Regions from separate parts of the Paenibacillus sp. FSL H8-0548 genome, predicted to be linked through region 2. Evidence: riboswitches for the same ligand, from Rfam matches in the RefSeq annotation. Region 2 holds a riboswitch; the other holds the start of a gene.
The links. Region 2 has a riboswitch for cyclic di-GMP ahead of MHI37_RS28935 (SpaA isopeptide-forming pilin-related protein). Riboswitches for the same ligand answer to the same signal wherever they lie in the genome.

Region 1: linked by a shared signal. The riboswitch ahead of MHI37_RS00425 (transglutaminase-like domain-containing protein) and the one ahead of MHI37_RS28935 (SpaA isopeptide-forming pilin-related protein) in region 2 are both predicted to bind cyclic di-GMP.

What each region holds. Positions count from the first base shown of each region.
Region 1 covers NZ_CP152049.1:86,973-93,265, reverse strand. Annotated here, with positions in the region: rRNA gene MHI37_RS00445 (23S ribosomal RNA) at 1-830, opposite strand, end outside; tRNA gene MHI37_RS00440 (tRNA-Ala) at 1,080-1,155, opposite strand; tRNA gene MHI37_RS00435 (tRNA-Ile) at 1,188-1,264, opposite strand; rRNA gene MHI37_RS00430 (16S ribosomal RNA) at 1,386-2,940, opposite strand; gene MHI37_RS00425 (transglutaminase-like domain-containing protein) at 3,291-4,100, opposite strand; cyclic di-GMP riboswitch class I at 4,114-4,191, opposite strand; cyclic di-GMP riboswitch class I at 4,243-4,321, opposite strand; gene lysS (lysine--tRNA ligase) at 4,496-6,013, opposite strand; gene greA (transcription elongation factor GreA) at 6,173-6,293, opposite strand, start outside.
Region 2 covers NZ_CP152049.1:6,855,045-6,861,337, forward strand. Annotated here, with positions in the region: gene MHI37_RS28925 (helicase-related protein) at 1-979, opposite strand, end outside; gene MHI37_RS28930 (hypothetical protein) at 1,127-1,588, opposite strand; cyclic di-GMP riboswitch class II at 1,837-1,920, shown strand; gene MHI37_RS28935 (SpaA isopeptide-forming pilin-related protein) at 1,952-3,439, shown strand; gene MHI37_RS28940 (response regulator transcription factor) at 3,995-4,723, opposite strand; gene MHI37_RS28945 (sensor histidine kinase) at 4,731-5,891, opposite strand; gene MHI37_RS28950 (stalk domain-containing protein) at 5,967-6,293, opposite strand, start outside.

The DNA of each region.
Region 1 (6,293 bases), 580 kb from region 2:
TCTCCGCTACCCCCACCTCATCCCCGCACTTTTCAACGTGCGTGGGTTCGGGCCTCCAGTGCGTGTTACCGCACCTTCACCCTGGACAGGGGTAGATCACACGGTTTCGGGTCTACGACCACGTACTTATTCGCCCTATTCAGACTCGCTTTCGCTACGGCTCCGTCTTCCCGACTTAACCTTGCACGTGATCGTAACTCGCCGGTTCATTCTACAAAAGGCACGCCATCACCCATTTAACGGGCTCTGACTTTTTGTAAGCGCACGGTTTCAGGTTCTTTTTCACTCCGCTTCCGCGGTGCTTTTCACCTTTCCCTCACGGTACTGCTTCACTATCGGTCACCAGGGAGTATTTAGCCTTGGCAGATGGTCCTGCCGGATTCCGACGGGGTTTCTCGTGTCCCGCCGTACTCAGGATCCGTCTCGGAGAGTGCTTGCTTTCGGTTACAGGGCTTTTACCTGCTCTGGCGGGCCTTTCCAGACCTCTTCGCCTACCAAACACCTTTGTAACTCCATGTGAGACGTCCTACAACCCCAAGGAGCAAGCTCCTTGGTTTGGGCTAATCCGCGTTCGCTCGCCGCTACTGACGGAATCACTATTGTTTTCTCTTCCTCAGGGTACTTAGATGTTTCAGTTCCCCTGGTATGCCTCTACCCAACCTATGTATTCAGTTGAGAGTAACTGCCCATTACGGCAGCTGGGTTTCCCCATTCGGAAATCCTCGGATCAATGCCTGCTTACGGCTCCCCGGGGCGGTATCGTTGTTCGCCACGTCCTTCTTCGGCTCCTGGTGCCTAGGCATCCTCCGTGCGCTCTTACTAGCTTAACCATATGCTCAGGTGATTCGGCTTGCCCGCCGTTTTCCTTTTGTTTCTCTGATCTCCTAAGACATCAAATTGGTTGAAACAAAACGAAAAGAAGTCGGAACAATCTCGAACACCTTTCGCTTACAATAAAAACAGCTTAAAGGATGTTTCAGCAATTCTTTTCTTTCGTTATCCAGTTTTCAAGGTGCAATTGTTTTGCGCTGAATCTGCTTCGGAGTTAATCTTCAGCAAAGACAATACAAAAATTTGATTGGTGGAGCCAAGCGGGATCGAACCGCTGACCTCCTGCTTGCAAGGCAGGCGCTCTCCCAGCTGAGCTATGGCCCCAAATTCGGGTACCGACTTCTCAGAGTCGATAATGGTGGGCCTTAGTGGACTCGAACCACCGACCTCACCCTTATCAGGGGTGCGCTCTAACCAGCTGAGCTAAAGGCCCTTGGGTATTCACTTGTCTTGACTTCCATTTTGAAAGAGGATTAATCTTTCAAAACTGACAACGAGTAAGCGATAAACTGCCAAGTTTATCCGAACCTCATCGGGTTCGGGTATTTCCTTAGAAAGGAGGTGATCCAGCCGCACCTTCCGATACGGCTACCTTGTTACGACTTCACCCCAATCATCTACCCCACCTTCGACGGCTAGCTCCCTTGCGGGTTACCCCACCGGCTTCGGGTGTTGTAAACTCTCGTGGTGTGACGGGCGGTGTGTACAAGACCCGGGAACGTATTCACCGCGGCATGCTGATCCGCGATTACTAGCAATTCCGACTTCATGCAGGCGAGTTGCAGCCTGCAATCCGAACTGAGACCGACTTTGATAGGATTGGCTCCACCTCGCGGTTTCGCTTCCCGTTGTATCGGCCATTGTAGTACGTGTGTAGCCCAGGTCATAAGGGGCATGATGATTTGACGTCATCCCCACCTTCCTCCGGTTTGTCACCGGCAGTCATCCTAGAGTGCCCACCCAAAGTGCTGGCAACTAAGATCAAGGGTTGCGCTCGTTGCGGGACTTAACCCAACATCTCACGACACGAGCTGACGACAACCATGCACCACCTGTCTCCTCTGTCCCGAAGGAAAGCCCTATCTCTAGAGCGATCAGAGGGATGTCAAGACCTGGTAAGGTTCTTCGCGTTGCTTCGAATTAAACCACATACTCCACTGCTTGTGCGGGTCCCCGTCAATTCCTTTGAGTTTCAGTCTTGCGACCGTACTCCCCAGGCGGAATGCTTAATGTGTTAACTTCGGCACCAAGGGTATTGAAACCCCTAACACCTAGCATTCATCGTTTACGGCGTGGACTACCAGGGTATCTAATCCTGTTTGCTCCCCACGCTTTCGCGCCTCAGCGTCAGTTACAGCCCAGAAAGTCGCCTTCGCCACTGGTGTTCCTCCACATCTCTACGCATTTCACCGCTACACGTGGAATTCCACTTTCCTCTTCTGTACTCAAGCTTTGCAGTTTCCATTGCGACTTGGGGTTGAGCCCCAAGTTTAAACAACAGACTTACAAGGCCGCCTGCGCGCGCTTTACGCCCAATAATTCCGGACAACGCTTGCCCCCTACGTATTACCGCGGCTGCTGGCACGTAGTTAGCCGGGGCTTTCTTCTCAGGTACCGTCACCTTGGGAGCAGTTACTATCCCAAGCGTTCTTCCCTGGCAACAGAGCTTTACGATCCGAAAACCTTCATCACTCACGCGGCGTTGCTCCGTCAGACTTTCGTCCATTGCGGAAGATTCCCTACTGCTGCCTCCCGTAGGAGTCTGGGCCGTGTCTCAGTCCCAGTGTGGCCGATCACCCTCTCAGGTCGGCTACGCATCGTCGCCTTGGTGAGCCGTTACCTCACCAACTAGCTAATGCGCCGCGGGTCCATCTTTAAGTGATAGATTGCTCCATCTTTCCCGGCTCGATCATGCGATCAAGCCGCGTATCCGGTATTAGCATTCGTTTCCGAATGTTATCCCAGTCTTAAAGGCAGGTTACCCACGTGTTACTCACCCGTCCGCCGCTAAGTATCAGAGATGCAAGCATCTCATCAACTCCGCTCGACTTGCATGTATTAGGCACGCCGCCAGCGTTCGTCCTGAGCCAGGATCAAACTCTCCATTTTGGTGTTTGAAATGCTCATTACTTTTTTATCGCTTTTTCGCTTATCCCGAGGGATTTGCGAGGCAGTTATTACTCGTTGTTCAGTTTTCAAAGAACAATGTTCTCTTTCGTGTCATCCGCTAATGTCTCGCAGCGACAAGAAATAATATATCACGAGTGCCTATGTGAATGCAAGTCTTTTTTATAAAACATTTAAAAATAATGAATACAACATGTTTCATCCCAATAATACCCTCAATATCACATCATCGTGTACTTCAGCATTCCATCCTTACATCGCACATCCTGCTGCCTGTCGGTACACAAAGAAACGGGCCTGCGTATGAACGCAAGCCCGTTTCTTTGTGTGTATTAATATTCCTTAGCGATCGTATACTTCGATGCATCCTTGATTAGATCCATCTTCTTATTGCTGTTCTTGTATCCAGCATCTACAGTCGTATCGATAGTAACCCATTTGCCATCGAGATAAACCTGATTCCAAGCATGATAAACATCTACATAGCTCGAATCGCCCATCAATAGCTTAGTCGGGATTCCCACACTTCGGAGCATGCCAGCAAACAATGATGCATATCCGTAGCAAATGTCTTTTTGTGCTTTAAACGTACGATCGATGTTGGGTAGGTAATCGACCGATAAGCTCTCAGCCAATTTATTATCATATTTAATGTTAGTTATGATGTAGTCGTAGATAGCTTTCACTTTATCTGCATCGGTTTTTTTGTTCTTCGTTAATTCTTTAGCTTTAATGACTGCGCTGCTTGTGCTTGTCCAATCAATATTTTGAATCGAGTTCAGATACAGAACATTACTATCCTTCAAGTTCAAAACTACGGTTTCTTTCTTTAGCTGTTTATATTTATTACCTGTGGTATTCTCGAGCAGCGATATTGTATATTCACCATTTCCAAGCTGCAATGGAAAGCTTTCACTTTTCTTGCCCGCTGTAATGTTATAGGTATAATTCGATTTGCCTTTAGCAATGAGCAGCTTCGTTGTTACTTTTGTATTCGCTGCATATTCTACTGAAACAATCCCAGCGCTAAGCTTGTCCTTATTTAGCCAGTTATCAGTACTATTTCCGCTTGCCTCTGCAGTGGTAACATTAATCGATGCAAAGAGGACAAATGCTGCAATTAACACCATTAGTTTACGCATTCAAAACTCTCCCTTCGGTAGCTGGCTGCCATCTTCAGAAGGCCCTTTAGCTTTGCGTCCCTACCTTTCGATAGGTTTGCCATTATCGTGTGAAGCTTTATTAAAGGTAAACTACTTAATAAACAAAAAAAAAGCATGTCCATTCGGTAGCTGGCTGCCATCTTTCAGAAGGCCCTTTAGCTTTGCGTCACTGCCTTTCGACAGCTTTGCCATTATCGTGTAAAGCTTTAATAGTTATATTCTACCATGACAATCTATTAAAACAATAGCCTACTCACATAAAACATTAGTAATTTGCTAGATTTTAAGCTTTGATGCCACAAAAGCTCAAAAAAAAGAACCGCCTGCAGCAATTGCCAGGCGGTTCGACGATTATAGACTTATTGTCAGAAGAACTATTCGTCTCTCATATGAGGGAACAACAGTACGTCACGTATCGATGGTGAGTCTGTCAGCAGCATAATCAAACGATCAATACCGATGCCAAGCCCGCCGGTTGGCGGCATGCCGTATTCTAGCGCGCGGATAAAATCCTCGTCCATTTCATGCGCTTCATCATTGCCATGCTCACGCTCAAGCAGCTGTGATTCAAAACGCTCGCGCTGGTCGATCGGATCATTAAGCTCAGTAAAAGCGTTCGCATGCTCACGAGCTACGATAAACAGCTCGAAACGGTCCGTGAACCGCGGGTCTGCCTCGCTCTTCTTAGCTAGCGGAGAGATCGCAACTGGATGACCGGTAACAAAGGTTGGCTGAATAAGGGTATGCTCGCCAAACTGCTCAAAGAATGCATTAAGAATATGACCGAATGTCATATGAGGCTCTACAGCAACCTTGTGCTCCTTCGCTAAACGATGTGCTTCCTCATCGCTCATCTCAACACCAAAATCAACGCCTGTCAATTCTTTAACAAGCTCCACCATAGAAACACGACGCCACTGCGGAGTCAGATCAATTTCTTGACCTTGGTATGTGATTTTCGTTGAGCCCAGCACCTCTTGTGCAATATGTGCGATGACATTTTCTGTGAGTGCCATAATATCCTTGTAATCGGCATAGGCCTCATACAGCTCTATCATTGTAAATTCAGGGTTATGACGTGTAGACATCCCCTCGTTCCGATATACGCGGCCAATCTCATATACCTTCTCCATGCCGCCTACGATAAGCCGTTTCAAATGAAGCTCAATCGCAATACGCATGTAGAGCTGCATATCGAGTGCATTGTGATGGGTTTCAAACGGACGCGCCGCCGCGCCGCCTGCAATAGAATGAAGGGTTGGCGTTTCAACCTCAAGGTAGCCACGAGAATCTAAATAGCGTCTCATAGACTGAATGATTTTTGAACGAGTAATAAAGGTTTGCTGCACCTCAGGGTTTACAATAAGATCAACATAACGCTGACGGTAACGAAGCTCAACATCTTTAAGTCCATGATATTTGTCGGGCAATGGAAGCAACGATTTAGTCAACACTTCAATATCAAGCGCTTTGACCGATACTTCACCAGTATTGGTTTTAAACACAACGCCCTCAACACCGATAATATCCCCAATATCCAAAATGTCGAATGCAGCGAACTTATGCTCAGCAACACTATCCTTGCGCACATAAATTTGAACCTTTCCGCTCAAATCCTGTATCGTCGCGAAGCCCGCTTTACCCATACCGCGCTTCTGCATAATACGGCCCGCAATACGGACTTGCACGCCTTTTTCTTCGAGCTCATCTTTAGCAAAGCCTTCATAGGCTTGTACAATGTCTTTAGCATTATGAGTGCGCTCGAATTTCCGTCCGAATGGATCTACGCCTAGTCCTCTAAGCTCGTCCAATTTGTCTCTACGAATTTGCAAAAGCTCACTTAGCTCCTGCTCGTTGTTTTCATGTTCCAATGCTTTCATCTCCTTGGTCATTCGGCAAGCATAAGCGGCAGTCGCCGGAACTATTACAGCAAAATCTCCCCTTTGGGAGAGATTCAAGCAAAGTATATGCCTAGGCTGTTTACATTCTTATAGTGTAAACGTTCAAAAAGCTTCCGACAAGGAAGCTTTCCGATTCGCACATAGCAAGCCTTATTTGGTAATGTCGATAATTTTGTATTGAATAATGCCGACTGGTACATTTACTTCCACGACTGTGCCTTTTTTCTTACCCAAAATCGCTTTACCAACCGGACTTTCATTTGAAATCTTG
Region 2 (6,293 bases):
GCCCCATCCCAATGCACGCCGTGCAATAGGCGCAAACCCGCCCGCACGCAGCACATGCCGTGCGGTGCAGCTTCGCCTCGCCACTCCCGCAGCGCAAGCAGCTGCACTCGCGCCTGCGGCGCCTCAACCCGTCCACTCGCACGCCCGCTTCAGCGGCGACTGATCCGCCAAGGCGCACCCGCCCGAGCAGCGCAGCAAGCTGGAGCACTGCGCTCCAGCTTGCCGCGGCACCGGGTCCCCCTGCGCCAGTGAGCAGGGCGTGCGCCTCGCTGCGCAATAGCGCACGTCCCTGCAATACATCCGCGGCAAGCTCCGCCCATGCCGCGACCAGGCCCAGCGTGCTTACGCTGAGCATAGGCCCTTTCATTGCATATGTTTCTCTAGATCTGCCTTCATTTTCTCCATACCAGCTCGCTGCATTCGCTCTTTCCCTCAGCTCACTATAACTACCCGCTAAACTCGTCCTTTTCTCACTCAGTCCAATCACACCGATCCCGCTCTTTCCCTCCTTCTGCTCCCCATACCTTTCCGCTGCACTTCTCCTTTTCTCCCGCTCCCAGACCACACCTAATCGAAGCAAGCCTTCTCTATCCCACTCCGCAGTCCGTACAGGATGGATTCTCCTTTGCCACCGCCACTTCCAGCGTGCTGCCTGTCCATTTTCCGCTTCAAGCTTTGCCTCCCGAGTACAGGCAAGCAGCAGCTCAATCGCTCCTACACAATCAACAACTGCCTGCCTCTCTTTCCAAACTCCACTCCCGCTCCTCATTGCAATATCCCATAGCTCCACTGCGCGAGAGGCATCAGAAAGCGGAAGCTCCTCCAGCAGCAGCCAGCCTGAATGAGCAAGCTCACCATTTAAGCAGCCGGCCTCTTCGAAATGCCCATTCATCCAATAATGCTTATCCACCTCAGAGTTGATGGTCAGCCTAGCTTTCCATTGCTTGCGCACCTCTACGATATACACTTGAACCCTCATCCTAATTCGCCCCCGATCGCTTGTCAGTATCGAGCACACTGAGCATAACGACCAACGGCTGCATAAACGAAAAGAAACACACTCATCGACGCAGCCTGCGTTATGGAGTGTGCTTCACTCTTTGTATGAAATTACCATAATCATATACTAAAATGGCATTTTCGACAAATCTGACGGATTTTGCAAATCAATTAATACCGCATGATCCGCTTGCGAAACGATGCCCTCAGCCTGCAGCAGCCACAAAAGCTGGGTCCCCTCTATCCCCTTCATTTGTGAGCGCTTACTATCATCATTTTCTGTCATTTGTATTTGCTTTTTAGGGTGAACGTTAACCTCCCGGCCTCCTCTAGCCAAACGGTCAACCATTGCTCGCGTCTCTTCTGAGACACCATGATCAACAATGGTCAAACGCACATTTCGACCCATTCTGCGTGAAAATGAAAATAACGAACGTACGTACCACTCCAAATTTCTCTGCCGATCGTCCGCTACGAGCACATAATGCTGGCTGGAACGCTGCCTTCCACGCCAAATTCGATACGCCAGATGCACGAATAATGCAGCCAGAACATAGCAGCCAATGACTAATAATAGAAGCTCAAGCATAGCGGCCACCTCCTCTTTGTGACACTATATGCTGAGATGAGCCCACTGGTTACCCACCTGAGGGACAAGACGACAAAATGCACCAAAAGCCAAACAGCAGCCCGCTTTTACCGAATCATAATAGTCAAAATACGACAAAGAAACACCCTTGAGCAATTTACAATATATGTTATCATTTTACTATATCCTTGTAGTTGTATGATGGTGAGCATAATGATCGAGGGAGAAGGTGGACTTTACTTATCCATAACTACCAGGGAAGCGATGAAATATAATCTGCATTTGGACACTTGGATTATATGGAGCTAGTAGTGTAACCGGCCCTCTTAGAACCACACTACCTATCTAAGAGGAGAGTGCTTAATGTATTATTGGAAAAAACGGGTTTCTGTAAGTTTATCCATTTTATTAATTCTTTCATTAGCGCTTGGCTCACTGGTCATGGCGGATGCAGGAAGCAGCGGAGGCTCGGCCACAACCGACCCGATTATCGAAAATAGCTGTCAGCAATATTCAGACGACAAAATAAATGTGGAAGCAACTAACGCAAGCATCGTAGACAATGGTGACGGCACAGCAACAGCAACCTTCAAAACCAAGCTCGATTGTGTGAGAGTAAGCTTTTCCTCCTATGCGGCCCCCGAGGATTGGACTCTTGGCCCAAATGAAACTACAATTCCCTACCTCTTGCAGACGCACTTTAACGGCAAGACGATTGAATATCCGAAAGCTGGGAGCCATTCGATCACGATTAATATCCCAAAATGCCTCCCTTATCAATTAGATATCTACAGCGGCAAAGAGCTTATCACATTAGGTGTGGGTGCTCATGGCGATAAAATTTTAGGCTGGAAGCTTAAGCTTACCAACACCTGTAAAGGAAATATCACAATTAATAAATTCTTGAACCATGTAGACGGAGCACCACATGCCGGTATTACCTTCGAGCTCTGGAAAAATGACGTTTTATACACTACCGGAGCAACGGACGTCAATGGAGTTCTACAATTCAATGATCTTCCGATTGGAAACTACGTATTAAAAGAGCAAACCTTGAACGGCTTCACTACAGATCTGGCGATAACCGAGCAAATAGCAGTCACCATGGATTCCTCAAAGCTAAAAGTCGTCATCAACACCCCTAAGCTAAAATTAGAAGCCGCTTGCTCTGCCGATCCAAATCAAACAAGAAACTGGACTGTCATCAACGAGAGCGATATTGAAGTTCCTTACACATGGGATATTACAGGCTCACCTCAAACGGGTGGAGGAACTGTTGCAGGAGCAGCCTCAACTCCAATTATTTCTACCGCCGAAATAACCGATCCAATCGCTCCAAATACTTTAAATCTTCACTGGGGGAGTGATAAAACGATATCCCTTGTGAACAGTGGCGAGTTATGCCCTACGCCAACACCAACAACACCGCCAAGTCCTACACCTACAACAGAGACCTCTCCCACACCTACGATAAGCACCACACCTACAACGGAGACCTCTCCTACACCTACGACAGGCTCTACACCTACAACAGTGACTTCTCCTACACCTACGACAAACACTACGCCTACAACGGAGACCTCTCCTGCACCTACGACAAGTACTGCGCCTTCAGAAACACCAGATGTATTAATTGATCTAGAGGATGAGGATACACCGATAGGAGGAGTTAATGCAGGTGTCAGTGATGAAGTCCCAATCGAAACGATTGTTGACTTAGGCGAAAATAAAGTTCCACTCGCTGCCCTTCCAAAAACAGGGGACTCCAGTCCAATTCCATATTATCTTATCGGTGCCTTTGCACTGACTGTTGGTTTCACCTCACTGCGCAAGCAAAGAAAACAACGCTAACGTAATGTACAAATTTACTTCATGACAAGGTGAAACGGCTGTCGCCGTCCTTTAGCGGCGCCAGCGCGTTTCACTCCCAAAAATATAGAGAAAGCATTGCGAAATGATATACTTTCCTATATTTCAAAAAAAGGGGGCTTCCCATAAGGTCATTGACCAAGGTGGGATAGCCCCTTTTTAGGTGGGATTAGTGGCGGAGGATGGTCATTTCGTGCGAATAAGAACACATAGGTGCAAATTACCAACTACTTGAGTTAAAAAAACCAGGTACGCGAAAAGCTTCGCAGCCAAGAAGACTGCGCGTTAGCCGTTCGGCGTATGATTAAGCCTGTGTTTGTTGGTGATATGAAAAGCAACCGTAGATTTCGAAGGTTTCTGCTTCGAGGCTTACCTAAAGTAAGTCTAGAGGTCGGGTGGTTTTCGCTTGCCCATCAGTTGCTTAAGCAAGCATATCACTTTTGGGAGTGCCGCTTCTCATTCTTGGAGTTTATCGGTTTGACTATACGAAGAAGTCCCGCAACCTAAGGTGCGGGACTTCTCGCTGTATGTAAGCTGCTACAAAGTAACCCAGCCATATTTTATCGATTGAATAACTGCTTGTGTACGATCGTCAACTTCCATTTTTTGCAAAATGCTGCTGACATGGTTTTTTACTGTTTTTTCACTAATGAACAAAAACTCTCCGATTAGCTTATTGCTCTTGCCTTCAGCCATTAGACGCAATACCTCCGCCTCGCGGCGAGTAAGCGGGCTATCGTCGCCTGCGACAAACTTCACTCCCGGCTCCTTAGCAGCAGCTGCTCCTGAAACAATGCCCATTTCGTCCAAATAAGTCATGCGACGAAGCTGGTTGATCAATTTGCCCGTAACTTTAGGATGAATGTACGCATGCCCTTGAACAACTGAACGTATCGCGTTAATTAGCGATTCCGCTTCCATATCCTTAAGCAGGTAACCTGTCGCCCCTTTGCGAAGCGTTTCAAACACATAGCTCTCATCATCATGAATAGATAAAATGATAACCTTTACATCAGGAAATAGGCTCTTTAATCGTTCCGTTGCAACAACACCGTTCTCGATAGGCATATTGATATCCATCAATACGATTTCTGGAATCGTATGATTGCAAAATTCCATCACTTGAATGCCGTCTCCGCATTCGCCAATAACTTCAAGATCGTCTTCCATATTCAGAATCCGCTTGAGTCCTTCACGAAAAAGCTGGTGGTCATCCGCAAGTAAAATTTTGATTGTATTCGCGCTGCTTGCAGGTTTTTGGATCATCATCATCTTACTCCTTTCTAGATTCGGCAGTTGTTGGTATATCTATTATAATTTTCGTCCCACTATCGGGATTTGAGTCTATATCCATCCTTCCTTCTATCAGCTCTATCCTCTCTCTCATCCCTACTAATCCAAAATGTGCGTTTCGACTAGCATCCTGCTCGATTAAATCGCTATTGAAACCAACGCCATTGTCATAGATGACGAGTGAAAGGTGATTAGGCTGAAAGTTTATTTCGAGCACGATATGAGAAGCGCTCGCATGCTTTAGAGCATTAGTAAAGGCTTCCTGAACCAAACGATATACAGCTGCTTCCATAGCAGAGGGCAACCGAGCTTCTTTTCCATTCAGCTCGAAAACCGTATGTATCTTCGTTTTCTCTTCAAAATCCTGCGTGAATTTACGAAGAGTCGGTACGAGTCCCAAGTCATCCAGCGCCATCGGCCGCAAATTAAATATAATTTTGCGTATTTCCTCAAGGCCTGATCGAACCTGTCCTTTCAAATCTACTAATTCTTCCTGTACCATCACAAATTCCTGCTTGATAAGCATACGTTCTGCAATTTCTGTTCGAAGAACAATATTTGCGAGAGATTGAGCCGGGCCGTCATGAATCTCTCTAGCGATCCGCTTTCGCTCTTCCTCTTGCGCCAGTATGATCTTCAAGCCAAGCAGCTGCCTTGTTTTGGCCGATTCCAGTATCCGAGTAACCTGATTCAAATCTCCAGATAAATATTCAAGTACAACATTTATTTGTGAAGCAATTGTTTCAGCCCGCTCGATTGAAGTTTCCACATTGCGAACACGCATTTGCAAATCATCTCGACGCGCCTTCAAGTAGGACTCCTTCTCGCGGTAAACCATCAGATCTAGTTGAATTTGTGTAGCCTTCTCATAGGCAGACTTAATATCATCTTCCTTGTAGCGTACGAAATCTCGGCTGACTTCCGTCAATCGTACACGCGCACGGCGGTAATCCTGCTCCAGCTGATCGACCTTATCGATCGTCTTCACTGTTTCCTGAAGCACAACCTCAAGCTCCTGTTCAAGCGCTTCAAGCTCCGTACGCGCCGATTCACATATTTCATAAATCTGATATTTACTGTCTTCCATAACCTCGATCGCATTTTTAATAACTCGATTTATATCTACTGTAAGGTGGTCCACAACAGATCGGCAACCTTTCTTTTTAAAGGTCAATCTACTATATCATACCACAGATTGGATATCTTTCGTCAGGGGTTAATCTATGGTAATCTTTTTGGTCTTCCCATCATAACCAACCTTTAGCCCCAGCTTCTCTGAAAACAACCGAACAGGGATCAATGTCCGGTCGTTGCGAATAATCGGCGCAAGCTCGGAGGTTTGCAGCACTCCGTTCAAAATGAGATCCTTTTTGCCAATGGTCATCTCCATCAGCTTATTGCCGCGCAAAACCGTTACTTGACTCGTACTGCCGTTAAATAGCAGCTTAGAGCCCATCGCATCCGATACGAAACGAACCGGTACATACGTAGTTCCGTTCAGTACTAGCGGTGCAGAATCCAGCTTCAACGCTTTCCCGTTTAC